3 regions of the Tigheibacillus halophilus genome follow, and region 1 is predicted to be linked to each of the others. Evidence: predicted binding sites of a transcription regulator. Region 1 holds the regulator's gene; each other region holds the start of a gene.
The links. The regulator Rex, encoded in region 1, represses fermentation and respiration genes when NADH is low (regulators of the CRP and FNR family bind a similar motif). The targets are predictions, from matches to a motif close to TTGTGAAATATTTCACAA.

Region 1 (4,994 bases):
ATTTTTCAGAAGCGTGGTTTTGCCTACACCATTTGGACCGACTATGGCAAATCTGTCTCCGCGGTGGAGCTGCATATCGAGATGGCGAAACAGAAATTCTTCCGATTCATCATAACGAAAAGAAAGATTTTGTACGGATAATACATCATTGCCGCTGCGCTTATTCGCTTGAAAAGCGATACTTGCTGATGATTCTTCGCCGAGCGGTTTGTCGATACGTTCCATTTTTTCCAGTTGCTTACGCCGGCTCTGTGCGCGTTTTGTAGTGGAGGCACGTACAATATTTTTCTGAATGAAGTCTTCCATTTTTTTAATTTCTGTTTGCTGTTTCTCATATTCATCCAATTCTTGCTCGTATTGAAGAGCGCGTTGTTCCAAATAAGATGAGTATGTGCCGTGGTATTTTTTTATATGATGGCGCGACACATCATAAATGATGGAAACGGTCTTGTCCAAGAAATAACGGTCGTGAGAGACGATGACGACCGCACCCGGATAGCTTGAAAGATACCCTTCCAGCCATGTCAGTGTTTCAATATCCAGATGGTTGGTCGGTTCATCCAATATTAATATATCTGGTTTTGCAAGAAGCAATTTACCGAGTGCCAATCGTGTTTTCTGACCGCCGCTGAGTTCATTGATCACGGTGGCTTCATCGTAATCACCAAAATGCAACCCGTGCAGTACTGTACGAATTTCTGACTCATAATTGTAGCCGCCGGCTTTTTCAAAGGCATGCTGCAGCTGGTCATAATTTTTAAGCAGCTGTTCATAATCATTGGAACTCAAAGCCGCAGCATTGGCCATTTTTGTTTCTAACTCGCGAAGTTTCTTTTCCTGTTGAAGAATATCGGTGAAGACTTCCAGCATCTCATCCCAAATGGTATGCTCTGATTCAAGGCCGGTATGCTGAGATAAATAACCAGTACTGACATCCTTCGGTTTGAAAAATTCGCCCGTGTCATACGATTGCAGGCCGGCCATGATCTGAAGCAGGGTAGATTTTCCCGCTCCATTTCTGCCAACAATAGCCATCCTGTCTTTCATTTTTACTTCCAATTTGATATCGGATAATATTTCATCGGCTCCAAAGGATTTGGAGATGCCGTTGAGTTGCATCAAAATCATACGCTTTCACCTCTATTGATAAATCCTCCCACATCTCAGTGTATCTTAAAGGGAATCAACTGGGCAATCCTTTTGTGAAAAGAATCACGACTTCCGAACGATTTTCTGCTAGAATAGGAATGAGATCTTTTGAACTATTTGCTTTGTTCTTGGTTATTATACATTGGGAACGACAAAATGATATCAGAAATAAAACATATTAGTGAAGGGAAGGATGACGGTACAGATGGCTGAATTCACACATTTTAACGAGCAGGGACATGCCCGAATGGTTGATATCAGCGGCAAAGCGGACACAGAACGTACAGCGTTGGCTGCAAGCAGTATTTTCGTCAATGAGGAAATCCATGAAGGCATCGTGAAGCAAACAATAAAAAAAGGCGATGTACTTGCTGTTGCACAAGTAGCGGGAATCATGGCTGCCAAAAAAACGTCTGACTGGATACCGATGTGCCATCCGCTTTCACTGAAAGGCGTCGATATATCTTTTAGCTGGGAGCAAGCGGGAGATACGTATGAATTGAAAATAGAAGTCTTTGTAAAAACCAAGGGAAGTACCGGGGTGGAGATGGAGGCGCTGACAGCCGCATCTGCGACGGCATTGACAATTTATGATATGTGTAAGGCATTGGATAAAGGGATGGTTATCGGCCAAACATATTTATTGGAAAAGAAGGGCGGGAAATCCGGGGATTTCCATCGGGGCATGAAGGAGGAGTAATATGGAACGCAAAATTCCACAAGCCACTGCAAAGCGTTTGCCGCTTTATTATCGTTTTTTAAATAATTTACAGCATCAAGGCAAATCACGGGTTTCATCTAAGGAGCTGAGTTTGGCTGTCAAGGTTGATTCAGCGACTATTCGCAGAGATTTTTCTTATTTTGGCGCTTTAGGCAAAAAAGGATATGGCTATAATGTAGAATATTTATTGGGTTTTTTCCGTAAAACATTGAACCAGGATGAATTGACGAATGTGGCAATCATCGGTGTTGGTAATTTAGGTACAGCATTTTTACATTATAATTTCTTGAAAAATAATAACACCAAAATCGTGATGGCATTCGATGCAGATCCTGAGAAAGCGGGCCAGGATGTTGAAGGAGTCCCTATTTATTCAATCGATGAGCTGGAAGAAAAACTGAAGGACGTGAAAGTGGCTATTCTGACAATCCCCGCGCAGGTCGCAGATGCTGTCACCGAGCGATTGGTCAATTGCGGGATCGAAGGCATTCTGAATTTCACTCCCGCCAGGATCAGTGTGCCAAGTCATATTCGCGTACATCATATCGATTTGGCGGTTGAACTCCAGGCATTGGTATATTTCCTGAAGCATTATCCTTTAAATGAAAAAGAAGAAATATGAGCATAACAACCTGGCAGCGGATTTTCGCTGCCAGGTTTTTTTATGTACAGGATAGTCATGGGTATTAAGGCTCAATATTTTGAAAAGATGGTACTTTCGACATCTTCTATTCATCGCTTGCATTGGCTATGATGAATTGGTGAGAAAAAGAAAAACGTAGAGGAGAAGTGCAAACAATGTGGGGTAAAAAACTGATGGCTCTTTGCGTGATGCTATTACTGAGCTTGGCTATTGCTGCCTGTTCAGACAACGCCAGCAAAGATAAGAAGGATGAAGACAAAACGAAAACAGAAGAAAAGGGCAGTAAAGTTGCTGCGGCAGAAAAAACAGAGACAGACAAAGAAAAAGAAAATGCTGTCGCTAGCGATGAAGTGTTATTTGCTGTATTGGATGCTAATTTGCAAGCATACAAAGATAAAGACCTTGATGCGTACATGGACACGATCCATAGTGGATCTCCTGTGTTCGATACGACCAGACAACAGATGGAAGCGATCATTGACAAAGATCTGGACATGGAAATCACGGATATGAAAGTAGAAGAGAAAAACGAGGATAAAGCAAAAGTGAGTTATGTGCAACGGACTGTAGCGAAGGAACCAATTCCCGAATTTAAAAACAATGAAGTGAAGGGTTATCATGAACTGCGCCAGGAAGACGGCCAATGGAAAATTTACGCCTCACAGGCGAACGATGTGACGTATCTGGATGAGGATGGCAATCCGATTGATGAAGATACGATTGCAGAAACGCAGGCAAGTGCTGATAATGGTGAAATGGACGGACAATATGCAGATCAGCTAAAGCAGATGCAGCAAACCATCGCCATGAAATTGACGGTAGCGGAATATACTGAAGATGATGGCTTTGCTTCCGCACTTTTCACCATTGCTGATGGGAAATATAAGGATAACCAGGTTACATTGGAATATGTAGCAGGTGCCAAGGGCGAGCTTTCACCGAAGGAATGGATGGAGCTTGTGCGAGAACAGTATACAGCACAGGTCGGCGACAAGTTCGATTTGCAAGTTTACGATACGACGAAGAATGAAACGATGTTCGAATTGGTTATCAAAGCTGACGATGACCAGATCGATCAGGCACAAATCGGCCGTGTTTTCTTTAAAGGGAATGATTTGTACGCAGTGACATTCGGTGCTTCAGGGGCGGATGAAGTCCCTAAAGAAGTCAAACAGGATTTGACAAAGGTATTGAAAAAGGTGAAATAGGAATCGATCAAACGGGTTACTCTGGAAAAGACAGCATGTCTCAATCAAAAGCGAATGTCTCGTTCAACCAAAAAAGCGTCCATCGCCTGGACGCTTTATATAAAAAGTTATTTTTTTTGATCCCGTTTCAGTTTAAAATGCAATCCTATTAATTTGAACCCCATGCCGAAATCCAAGGTGGCAATCACTGCCAATAACATAGTAGTGATATTCCACATCGTGTCATGCGCGCTGCGGACCGCAAAAAATATGAATAAGGCCCCCATGGCGAAATATAAAATAGCCCGGCTGATAAGAGATGAAATCATAAAAGTTATCCTCCAATAATTTGCTGCTGTATGAAATTCATTTGCTGTTCCAATTTTTCCATTTTTTCCGGGGTCAACAACAGCTGCCCCAATACTGCGGTCGTGTTCATCCCCATATGAACAAGGATTGGAACGATAATCCGTTTTGTCTTGACATATAGAAATGCAAATGTGAGCCCCATAGAAGCATACACCAGAATGTGTTTAGGGTCTTGATGGATAACAGCGAAAATGACTGATGAAATCAATGCGGCTATCCAAAAATTGGTGCGGTTATACAATGCTCCGAAGATGATTTTTCGGAACAGGATTTCCTCCAAAATCGGTGCGATCAACACAGGAATGACGTAGAATATTGGAAATGCTTTTGATATATCCATGATATTTTTCGTGTTTTCCGATTCTGTTTTTATACCGAATACATGGATTTCAATATTTGCAGCTAAAGCTTGTGCTGCCAGTGCCATAAATACGCCGCCGATTATCCATCCAACCGTGGTGCCTGTGGCGGATGCGTCCGGGGATACTCCTTCCTTCATATCCGGTTTCATCAATAGAAGGAAGACGACAAGGCCGGCGAGGAAACTGAAAATGGTAAAGTAAATGATTGCCTCGGCCTCTGTCAGTTTAAATAGAAAGTAAAATAAAGGGGCGCCAAGAATTACGGAAAATTGCATAATCACGTAGGAAATGACTACCCACCAATAGCGTTTTGTCAAAGTATAACCGTCCCTTTCGAAATTGGAATCATCTATTCATTGTATGTGCTTGAACATTTTTTATTTCAAATCCAACTTTATTTATCATGCACAATGCTATAATATAATTCATTCTAACATATTACGGATATCGGAGGCGACTGTGGTCATCCAGAGCAAAAAAAGAAAAAGATTTTTCGTTTGGCGATTCGGGAATTGTCAAACGGGTGGCTGCGAGATTTGTCTAAAAAAGCAGAACGAAATTGA
Region 2 (4,994 bases), on a different contig from region 1:
GGTGAACATTGTATTTATACAAAAGTAATCTTACCATAAGTCCGCATGGTGTCACAATATCAAGGATAATGATTCCAGACCAGGCAAATCGGATAGAAAGGTAAATATGAAATATTGTTTGCAATGCCTGCATCAGCATGCTATAATTTACACAAATTATAAGTGAATAACGTGTACTGTTTGGAGGAGTCTGTCACCAAGGGAGTAGTGTACCCTTTGGTAACAGGCTCCTTTTCTGTTTTTGACAGAGGCAGTTCTGAATGGGGGCCATGCAATAGTGACAGATTGAAAATTCACAATTGATCGGAAATGTATTTTATAAGAATGAGGGCATGCAACCGCCCGAATAAAAATAATGGGAGGAATTCGTTTTATGATTATTGGTTTAACGATCATTCTATTGCTTGTACTCGTATTGCCATTCACCAAACCTGTTGAAAAAAACCTGGAGATATTCCTGTTCATCATGGGACTGTTATCTGTGTTTGTCAGCCAGGTATGGGATATGGATTTATTGAAGGAAGCGCTGGTGCACCCGATAAATATCACATTGGCAGTATTGATTGCTGGTCTGTTATTCCGCTGGTTTCAAACGCCGGTGGAAAAAGGGATACTCGGTGTCAGCAGAGCGATGCCATATCGATTATTCATCGCTTTGTTCGTCATCATTCTAGGTTTGATTTCCAGTGTGATTACAGCAATTGTTGCCGCAATTATTTTAGTAGCCATCATCAGCGTGCTGCAATTGGATCGTAAATCCGAAATCCGCCTGGTGGTGTTGGCGAGTTTTGCAATTGGACTTGGTGCTGCATTGACTCCTATCGGAGAGCCGCTATCGACGATTGTTGTCAGTAAATTGAACGAAGATTTCTTTTATCTGGTCCGCCTGATTGGGGCCTATGTCGTCCCGGGTGTCATCATCTTCGGCTTATTGGCGGCTTTTGCAGTCAAACCGAAAAAAATGAGCGATCTTGTAAAGGGAGACAATGAAAATGAAACAGTAGCTCAAACAGAATCTTATGGTGAAATCATTTTCCGCAGTCTTAAAATCTATTTGTTCGTCATGGCATTGACTTTTCTTGGTGCGGGATTTCAGCCTTTCATAGAAAAATTCCTGCTTCATTTGGATCCGTTGATTTTATATTGGATTAACATGCTGTCTGCTGTTTTGGATAATGCCACGCTGGCTGCGGCGGAAGTTAGTCCAGCCATGCATGGTGAAACCATTCGGGATTTACTGCTTGGACTTTTGATCAGTGGCGGTATGCTGATCCCGGGGAACATTCCGAACATCATTGCAGCAGGAAAATTGAAAATCACAAGTATGGAATATGCAAAGTTTGCATTTCCAATCGGTCTTATCTTCATGTTCATCGGTTTTGTGGTCATTATACTGTTTGGATAGTACGTGCAATCAATGCGAAATGCGCTAATCGGATTTGAACAGAGTACGCAGTAAGAATAGCCAGCCATTTTTCCTTTATCAAGGAGATGGCTGGCTATTAAATGGGTTTTGATAAATGCCCTCTCCACGTAAACCGGTAAAATGCCGCCATCGATCAATTGAAATGCTGTCGACATGTTGTTGCATGAAGTTTCATTTGAAATTCTTCCTCTCCTCTAATATGTCTTGAATCATTGCTATGTGAAAAGCTGCCCATGCTTTCTCCCGAAAATGAAGCATGACACCTCCAACGAGTAAAACCAGATAAAGGATACAAAAAAGCAGCCACCACAAGCTTCCTTCCTGAAATAAAAATTCCTGCAGCTGTTTGGAAAACAAAAATAATAACCATGGAATAGCTGCAACCAATACCGGGATTACCCCAGCACCATTTTTTTCCTTGATCATCCTGTATCGAATCATTTGTAAAGTACTGCTCTCGATTTCGGTGTAATAATGATAAATTTCCGCTGCTTCCTGAATATATGGATCATCTGTGAGTTCCCCCTTATTATTTCTGAAACGATGAAATAATCGATGGGCGTCACCTCGGAATAATGAAATGTTGTTTTCCTCCTTTCTTTCATAGCTTTTAGCATCGAAGCATATTCTATTCCGGTTTCATATCTTGTGCAAAATGGAGCAAACAAAAAGAAAGGGAAGCAGTTTTTTCTGGTAAGAAAGCTATCCAGAAAAATAGCCTTGTTTTCTGTATACAAGAAACAGAAAAATCGGGATTGGTCGGTCGAAGTGATGTTTGTCACATTATGGATAAAAATTATTGACAGTTTTGTGACGTTGTTCACAAACTATTGTTTTACATTTTTTACAGGAATAAAATAATGAAGCAATGAAAAAGCGAAAAAAACCACTGATAACATTGTGATTATATTCACATAAAAGCGGGTGGTCAGATTGAGAGGGAAGGGAAATAACATGAAAAAGATTTGGGTAATGCTTGGTCTCGCTGTAATGCTGCTGCCGACATTGTCTGGTTGTCAGTTGAAAGTACTGGATCCAAAAGGCCCGGTAGCGGAAACGCAAGCACATGTTATCAAATTATCCATGCTTGTCATGGCGGTAATCGTTGTGGCCGTAATTGGACTATATATATTCATGCTTTACAAATACCGAGCTTCAAAAGTGGGGGGAGATTATACGCCGCCACATATTGAGGGAAGCAAGGTGTTGGAAACGATTTGGATTGTCATTCCAATACTGATTGTTATCTTCCTTTCCGTTGTGACCGTAAAGTCTACGAGTGATGTGGAAGCAACGGCGAAAGGATATGAAGATCAGGAACCTCTTGTCATATATGCGGCATCATCTAACTGGAAATGGCATTTCAGTTATCCTGAACAAAACATTGAAACGGTAAACTATGTCAATATCCCGACTGATCGTCCAATTGAATTCAAACTGTATTCCTATGGACCGATAACCAGTCTGTGGATTCCACAGCTTGGCGGTCAAAAATACGCCATGAGTGACATGGTTAATACACTGCATTTACTTGCCGATACACCTGGTTCTTATTTTGGCCGCAATTCCAATTTCAGCGGCTCAGGTTTTGCGGAAATGGAATTTGAAACACAGGCAATGCCGCAGAAGGATTTTGATAAATGGGTAAAAGATGTTCATCATACAGCGAAAAAACTGACAGAACCAGAATTTAAAACACTGCTTAAAGAGGGGCATGTCGGCCGGCAAACCTATACCGGCACCCATTTGACTTTCATGCCGGCTCCTGAAATGGATATGAAAAATATGGATAAAGATATGGATATGAACATGGATCACGGAAAGTAACGTGTTTTTCAATAGTATCTTGGAAAGGAAGTTTACAACATGAAGGAATACTTCTCCAGGTTCGCCGTTCCAAATAATGAACCGATGATCGTAGCATCACAAATTGCTATTGTTGTTGTTTCGCTAGGAATCATTATTGGAGTGACCTATTATAAAAAATGGGGTTATCTTTGGAAAGAATGGCTGACAACGGTTGATCATAAAAAAATTGGTATCATGTATGTTCTGTCCGCGCTGCTCATGTTGTTCAGGGGTGGTGTGGACGCACTTTTGATGCGTGCGCAGACCTCCATGCCTGAAAATGGTCTTCTGGATGCGCAGCATTACAATGAAATATTCACCACACATGGTGTCATCATGATTCTTTTCATGGCTATGCCATTCATTATCGGTTTGATGAACGTTGTCATTCCGCTGCAGATCGGTGCAAGAGATGTTGCTTTTCCACGTCTGAATGCACTTAGCTTCTGGCTGTTTTTCATCGGAGCCATGTTGTTTAATATATCGTTTGTAATCGGCGGTTCACCGGATGCGGGATGGACAGCGTATTTCCCGCTTGCAAGCACAGAATTCAGTGAGAGTGTCGGAATGAATTATTACGCGATTGCTATTCAGATCGCAGGTATTGGTACATTGATGACTGGTATCAACTTTATCGTGACCATCCTGAAAATGCGCGCACCAGGCATGACATTGATGAAAATGCCTATGTTCACCTGGTCTGTGTTGATTACAAACGTCATCATCGTCTTCGCATTTCCAGTATTGACCGTTGCGCTGGCCTTGATGACGATGGACCGTTTATTTGGAACACAGTTTTTCACTATGGCAAATGGCGGTATGGATATGCTTTGGGCCAATCTGTTTTGGGTTTGGGGACACCCTGAAGTATACATTGTCATTTTGCCTGCATTCGGTATTTATAGTGAAATTATTTCCACTTTCGCGAAACGTAACTTGTACGGTTATAAATCAATGGTATTTTCTATGGTCGCTATCTCTGCGTTATCGTTCCTGGTTTGGGCACACCATTTCTATACGATGGGTCACGGCGTCATGGTTAACGGTATTTTCTCGATCACTACGATGGCGATTGCTGTACCGACTGGCGTGAAGATGTTCAACTGGCTGCTTACGCTGCATAAAGGGAAAATCACTTTTAAAACACCGATGCTCTGGTCGATGGCCTTCATACCAATCTTTTTGATTGGCGGTGTGACAGGTGTCATGCTTGCGATGGCAAGCGCCGACTATCAATACCATAATACGATGTTTCTTGTCGCACACTTCCACTATGTATTGATTCCGGGTACTGTATTTGCTGTTATTGCCGGGTTTACGTACTGGTGGCCAAAAGTTTTCGGTTTCAGTCTGAACGAAAAAATAGGCAAATGGGCTTTCTGGTTTGTAGCTGTCGGCTTCAACGTCACCTTCTTCCCAATGTTCATCACTGGTTTGAATGGGCAAGCACGGCGGATGTACACTTATTCAGCTGCGACAGGTTTTGGTCCGTTAAACCTCATTTCGTTTGTTGGTGCGCTTGGGTTGGCAATTGGATTCATTCTGATTGTCTACAATGTTTACTGGAGCACCAGATATGCGAAAAGACATGTCACATCAGATCCTTGGGATGCAAGATCGCTTGAATGGGCCACACATAGCCCAGTCCCAGCGTACAATTTTGCCATCATCCCAACGGTAGAATCAACGCAAGCATTCTGGGATACAAAAACAGAAGGCA
Region 3 (4,994 bases), on a different contig from region 1:
TGAAGCCAGCTCAAATCAAACATTTATTAACGAACACAGCAGATGATATTGCCATGGAGGAACAAGATAATAAATATTTGGAATGCTACAATGATGACTACGAAATCGTCCCTTGCAGCCAGCAGCCCGGCTATGATTATGCTTCAGGATGGGGGCGGTTGAACGCTTTTAGCGCCGTGAGTGCACTTGACTTGCGAATGAATGTCAGCAAACTTAAAGATAATATGATTTCATTGACCGGTTCTGCTAAAAAGGGGACCCGCATTACGATAAAAAAAGGGAAACAGGTACTTGGCAAAGCCACAGCTGATTCCAATGGAAAATTCAAAGTAAGCATAAAAAAAGTGCAGCGGGCTGACACTGTACTCCACCTCTCAGGAGAAAACGGTTCAGCAAAAACAACCATGAAGATTATCGTCAAAAAAGGAACGAAGCCACCAGCTCCAAAGGTGAAAGCAGTGAGCAATAAGTCCACTATTGTAACGGGCTCCACACTCGCTAATCTAGGGGTGAAAATCAAGAATCACTCCAACAAGTCCATTGCTTCCGGAAAAGCAAACAATAAAGGGACTTTTAAACTCAAGATCAAAAAACAAAAGGCCGGGACTGTGCTTCATATCACCGTTACAGATCTCGCCAAAAGGCAAAGCAAGGCCGCTAAAATAGTCGTGGCAGATAAAATCCCGCCCAAGGCGCCTAAAGTAAACAAGATAACCACTCGTGACACTCTCATAAGAGGAAAAACAGAGACTGGAGCAACAGTGGTTGTGAAGCAAAAAGGCAAAAAAATCGCCTCCAAAAAAACTGACAGCAAAGGTAATTTCAACATAAAAATCAAGAAGCAAAAAGCCGGAACAATTCTGTACGTAACATCGAAGGATAAGGCTGGCAATATCAGCAAGGCAACGAAAGTGGCCGTAAAGAAATGATCTTCCGTTCATTAAATAAATGCTGTCTTGTTATTTGCAAGATAAATATCTTAATCCGGTGATATTCAGTTTACCTAAAGGTTACTTATCATTGATTGCAAAAGCCAGAGTATGCAAAGAGGCAACAACTCTCCCAAAGGGAGGCTGTTGCCTTTTTGTTACTGTTTTTTATTTACATATTGGCGAACATGATGTTCGATGCCAGCCAGTACAATGTCCGCAGGATCCTCGTTTATCGCCAGATCTGCCTTCGAGCCATCCGCAGGGAGCATTTGCTGAAAAATTTCTTCATACTCCGTTACACTAATTTCCTTCCGGGAAGCAAACAGATCTGCATGTCTTTGGATATGCAGCTGTTTTTGGTAGTCCGGCTGCAAAATTCCGGAAAAGAATTCACCGACAGCCCCCGATCCATAGCTGTACATCCCGATTCTTGCCCCTGCTGGCAACCCTTCTTGATTTTCCAATAAGGATAACAAGCTAAGATATAAGGATGCTGTATAAATATTGCCGATATTTTTATTAAATGTCTTGCTGACTTCATAATTGGCGAGCAAACGATCACGATTCGCCTCATCTGTTTCTTCCAGAATGGTCCTTAGTGCCTTCAAGCCCATTTTGGTATATGGCATATGAAAACAAATCGCTTCATATTCTGCCAGCTTCAAATGGGATGCTGCTTTATACTGTTCCCACACGCGATTGAAAAAAGAAATATATTGTTCATTGGAAAATTTCCCATCAACAAATGCATTCTCCGCATACGTTGGACGCCAAAAATCCATGATGTCCTCCGTGTGATACGCATGATGCTCCTCAAGCCTAAGTACCCTTGGTTCCCGGCTGATTAACATTGCAACTGCTCCGGCACCCTGTGTAACTTCGCCGGATGAACGCAATCCATACCTGGCAATGTCCGTACCGATTACCAGTACCTTACTGTCCGGGTGCAGTGCAATATGCCCCTTTGCCATTTGCAGGCCCGCAGTTGCACCATAGCAAGCTTGCTTGATTTCAAAAGCACGTGCCTGCGGATTTAATCCGAGAAGCGGGTGGATATAAGTAGCAATTGATTTAGAGTGATCGACGCCAGATTCAGTCCCGACAATGACTAAGTCGATTTTTTCCTGATCCGTTTCATCCAATATCTCTAAAGCTGCATTTGCCGCAAGAGAAACTGGATCCTGCGTTAACGGTGCCACAGCCATCTTTTCCTGGCCAATGCCGACCGTGAACTTTCCCGGATCCACATCTCGGGAAATAGCCAGCTCATTCATATCGACGTATAAATGTGGAGAATAAAACCCCATTTTATCTATTCCAATATTCATCTTCAGCTCTCCTGTAAAAATGGTTTTATTTTTGTAATTTAATGCATTCTATATGGTAAAAAGCAGTTCCAGGTTGCAATCGAGTAACCGCCAATTCGAGCAGCTGTCTGCAACTATATGAAATAAATCCTTTACGTGAATTACATCACAAATATATTGTATCATCTGTCAGACAAAAGTCCATGCAAGAAGGAGCGCTCATGAGGATTTTCCTTTTTTCAACTGATGACAGGAACAAAGGTTGCATTCGCGACACTTTAGACAAAGTATTACATCAGTCATTCCATGGATTGTAAACTTTCCTGCCATTGCTGGACTGTCATGACCTCGGCTTGCTTAGGAAATACTTTTTGCATAAGAGTGTCGTGTACCTGGACATCTGAATCCGCACATGCATCAGAAAGGACGACCATTTCAAAATCTTTATCTGCTGCCTCACGAACAGTCGATAAAATCACTCCACTGGTAGATATGCCGGCAAGTACAAGCTTGTCAATATGTTTAGCACGTAAAATTTCCTGTAAATCACTGCCGGAAAACGCACTGAAGCGTCGCTTGACCACAATCGGCTCTTCCGGAAGCGGCGCCACTTCTGGAACAATTTGTGTCGCTTCGTCTGTTTCCGTAAAGCCGCCGCGCTTGGAAATGGCGGAAAAGATTTTATTTTTTTCACTCACTTCAGGATAATTGCTTCGGAATGCAACTCGTACGAAAATGACTGGGACTCCTGAATTCCTTGCAGTCTGTATCGCCTGCTGAAATGGTGCAAGTGCAGCTGAATCCTGTAAATTTCCTTTCACAATTCCCGCTTGCAAATCCATTACAAGTAAAACTGATTTCGCTTCTTTCATGTTTAGCCCTCCTAGCAGTTTACATGTTCCAACCCAGCCCAAACAAAAGGTAACCTGTCCTATATTCATTCACTTTCTGACGGCTTTTCTTGACCGCCAAAAGCAACATTGATATTCTAAATGCATTGTTAAGTAAAAATACCATACAGGAAACAGGAAGCAGACAAAGCTGGAGGCTTGAAGTTGAAACACATCATTGACGCATTCAAAACTATGAATTATAAACAAATTTGTTTTCTCATCATATTAGCAGTTTGCTGCGCTGCTTCTTTCATATTTGTTACCCATAATGAGACCTTTTATGACCGGCCGATAGCAAAGGTTATTCAAACAAAGGTCACAGATACGACAAATGTGAAAGACAGCCGGCATAATAAAGACAAGCTGTCTACACAGCATATCACAGCGGAATTGAAAAATGGAAAAGATAAAGGACAACTCATACAACTCACGAATCAGTACTCTTTATCAAAAGCTTATGATCAACGTTATGATGTTGGCGATGAACTATTTGTTACGATAGATAAAACAAAAAAGAGCTCCCACCTAACCGGCAGCATCCAGGATGTTAAACGGGATACATATATCGTTTTCGCAGGCTGGTTATTTTTCTTCATTTTACTGGCTGTCGGCAAGAGACAGGGACTGTTCTCCGGTATCAGTTTGGCAGTGAATGCCATTTTACTTTCCTATGCTTTGGATATCTATGTAAGCAACTCGAATACAAATCTGCTTTGGATCTGCGGAATCATTGCGGTGCTCTTTACCGTCATTTCCTTATTGCTCGTCAACGGTTTCAATGAAAAGACATACGCAGCCATCATCGCTACGATGATAGGAACCGCCGCTTCTCTAATCGTCACTGTCGTTGTGATGTGGGTGACGTCCGAAAACGGAATGCACTATGAAGAAATGCAATTTCTTACCCGGCCTTATAAGCTTGTGTTCATGGCGGGACTATTCATCGGGTCTCTGGGTGCAGTGATGGATGTGGCGATAACCATGTCATCCTCCGTTTTCGAGCTGTACCAAAAGAATCCCGACGTTTCGATAAAAGCTCTAAAAACATCGGGTATGGATATTGGAAAAGACATTATGGGCACCATGACGAATATTTTGTTTTTCGCATATATCAGCGGATCCATCCCAGCGCTTATTTTATATCTGAAAAACGCCTCACCATTAGGGTTCACCCTTTCCATGAATCTTTCACTGGAATTGGCCAGAGCCCTTGCTGGAGGCATCGGTATCGTTCTGACGATACCGATCGGATTGTATACAACTATTTTCTTCGTTAATCGAAAGAGGGTGAAACGATGAACACATTACTGGTGCTGGCGATTGTATTATTCATCCTCATGGTCATGGTTGGCGGAAGAAAAGGTGCCCGTTCGTTCATTTCTTTATTCCTGAATTTTGTAGTACTATTATTCACTGTATTTCTTATGAATGATCCCCATATCAACCCGATTATTTTGACAGTGATTGCCTGTACTGTGGTCAGCAGTATCAACCTGTTTTTCATCAATAGCGTAAACAGCAAAACAATTACCGCTTTTCTCTCGACACTTGCCACCATTATCATTTTACTTTTCTTTATATTTATATTGACAAAAAAAGCGATGATACAAGGATTTGGCGAGGAAGAGATAGAGGAACTGAGCGTATTTTCCCTTCATATTGGTGTTGATTTCATAAAGGTTGGCGCTGCCGTGGTGATTATGAGTACGATCGGTGCGATCACTGATGTCGCCATCTCTATCACATCGCCCATGCAGGAGATTTTCAACCATCATCCGCATATTGACAGAAAGGATTTGTTTACTTCCGGGATGAGGATTGGCCGTGACATCCTGGGTACCAATACGAATACACTGTATTTC

Region 2: a site for Rex is predicted at 2,235-2,252, ahead of qoxA (cytochrome aa3 quinol oxidase subunit II). Genes of this name have one in related genera too.
Region 3: a site for Rex is predicted at 2,394-2,411, ahead of ACFSMW_RS11805 (hydroxymethylglutaryl-CoA synthase). Genes of this name have one in related genera too.

Annotation. Positions count from the first base shown of each region.
Region 1 is NZ_JBHUIZ010000016.1:6,453-11,446, forward strand. Features, by position in the region: gene ACFSMW_RS17935 (ABC-F family ATP-binding cassette domain-containing protein) at 1-1,128, opposite strand, end outside; gene moaC (cyclic pyranopterin monophosphate synthase MoaC) at 1,355-1,849, shown strand; gene ACFSMW_RS17945 (redox-sensing transcriptional repressor Rex) at 1,851-2,492, shown strand; gene ACFSMW_RS17950 (nuclear transport factor 2 family protein) at 2,669-3,721, shown strand; gene ACFSMW_RS17955 (YdiK family protein) at 3,829-4,029, opposite strand; gene ACFSMW_RS17960 (CPBP family intramembrane glutamic endopeptidase) at 4,035-4,748, opposite strand.
Region 2 is NZ_JBHUIZ010000012.1:196,907-201,900, forward strand. Features, by position in the region: gene ACFSMW_RS12145 (DUF1646 family protein) at 374-1,405, shown strand; gene ACFSMW_RS12150 (hypothetical protein) at 1,598-1,867, opposite strand; gene qoxA (cytochrome aa3 quinol oxidase subunit II) at 2,381-3,253, shown strand; gene qoxB (cytochrome aa3 quinol oxidase subunit I) at 3,293-4,994, shown strand, end outside.
Region 3 is NZ_JBHUIZ010000012.1:117,207-122,200, reverse strand. Features, by position in the region: gene ACFSMW_RS11810 (S8 family peptidase) at 1-929, shown strand, start outside; gene ACFSMW_RS11805 (hydroxymethylglutaryl-CoA synthase) at 1,088-2,260, opposite strand; gene ACFSMW_RS11800 (cysteine hydrolase family protein) at 2,539-3,111, opposite strand; gene ACFSMW_RS11795 (YibE/F family protein) at 3,325-4,431, shown strand; gene ACFSMW_RS11790 (YibE/F family protein) at 4,428-4,994, shown strand, end outside.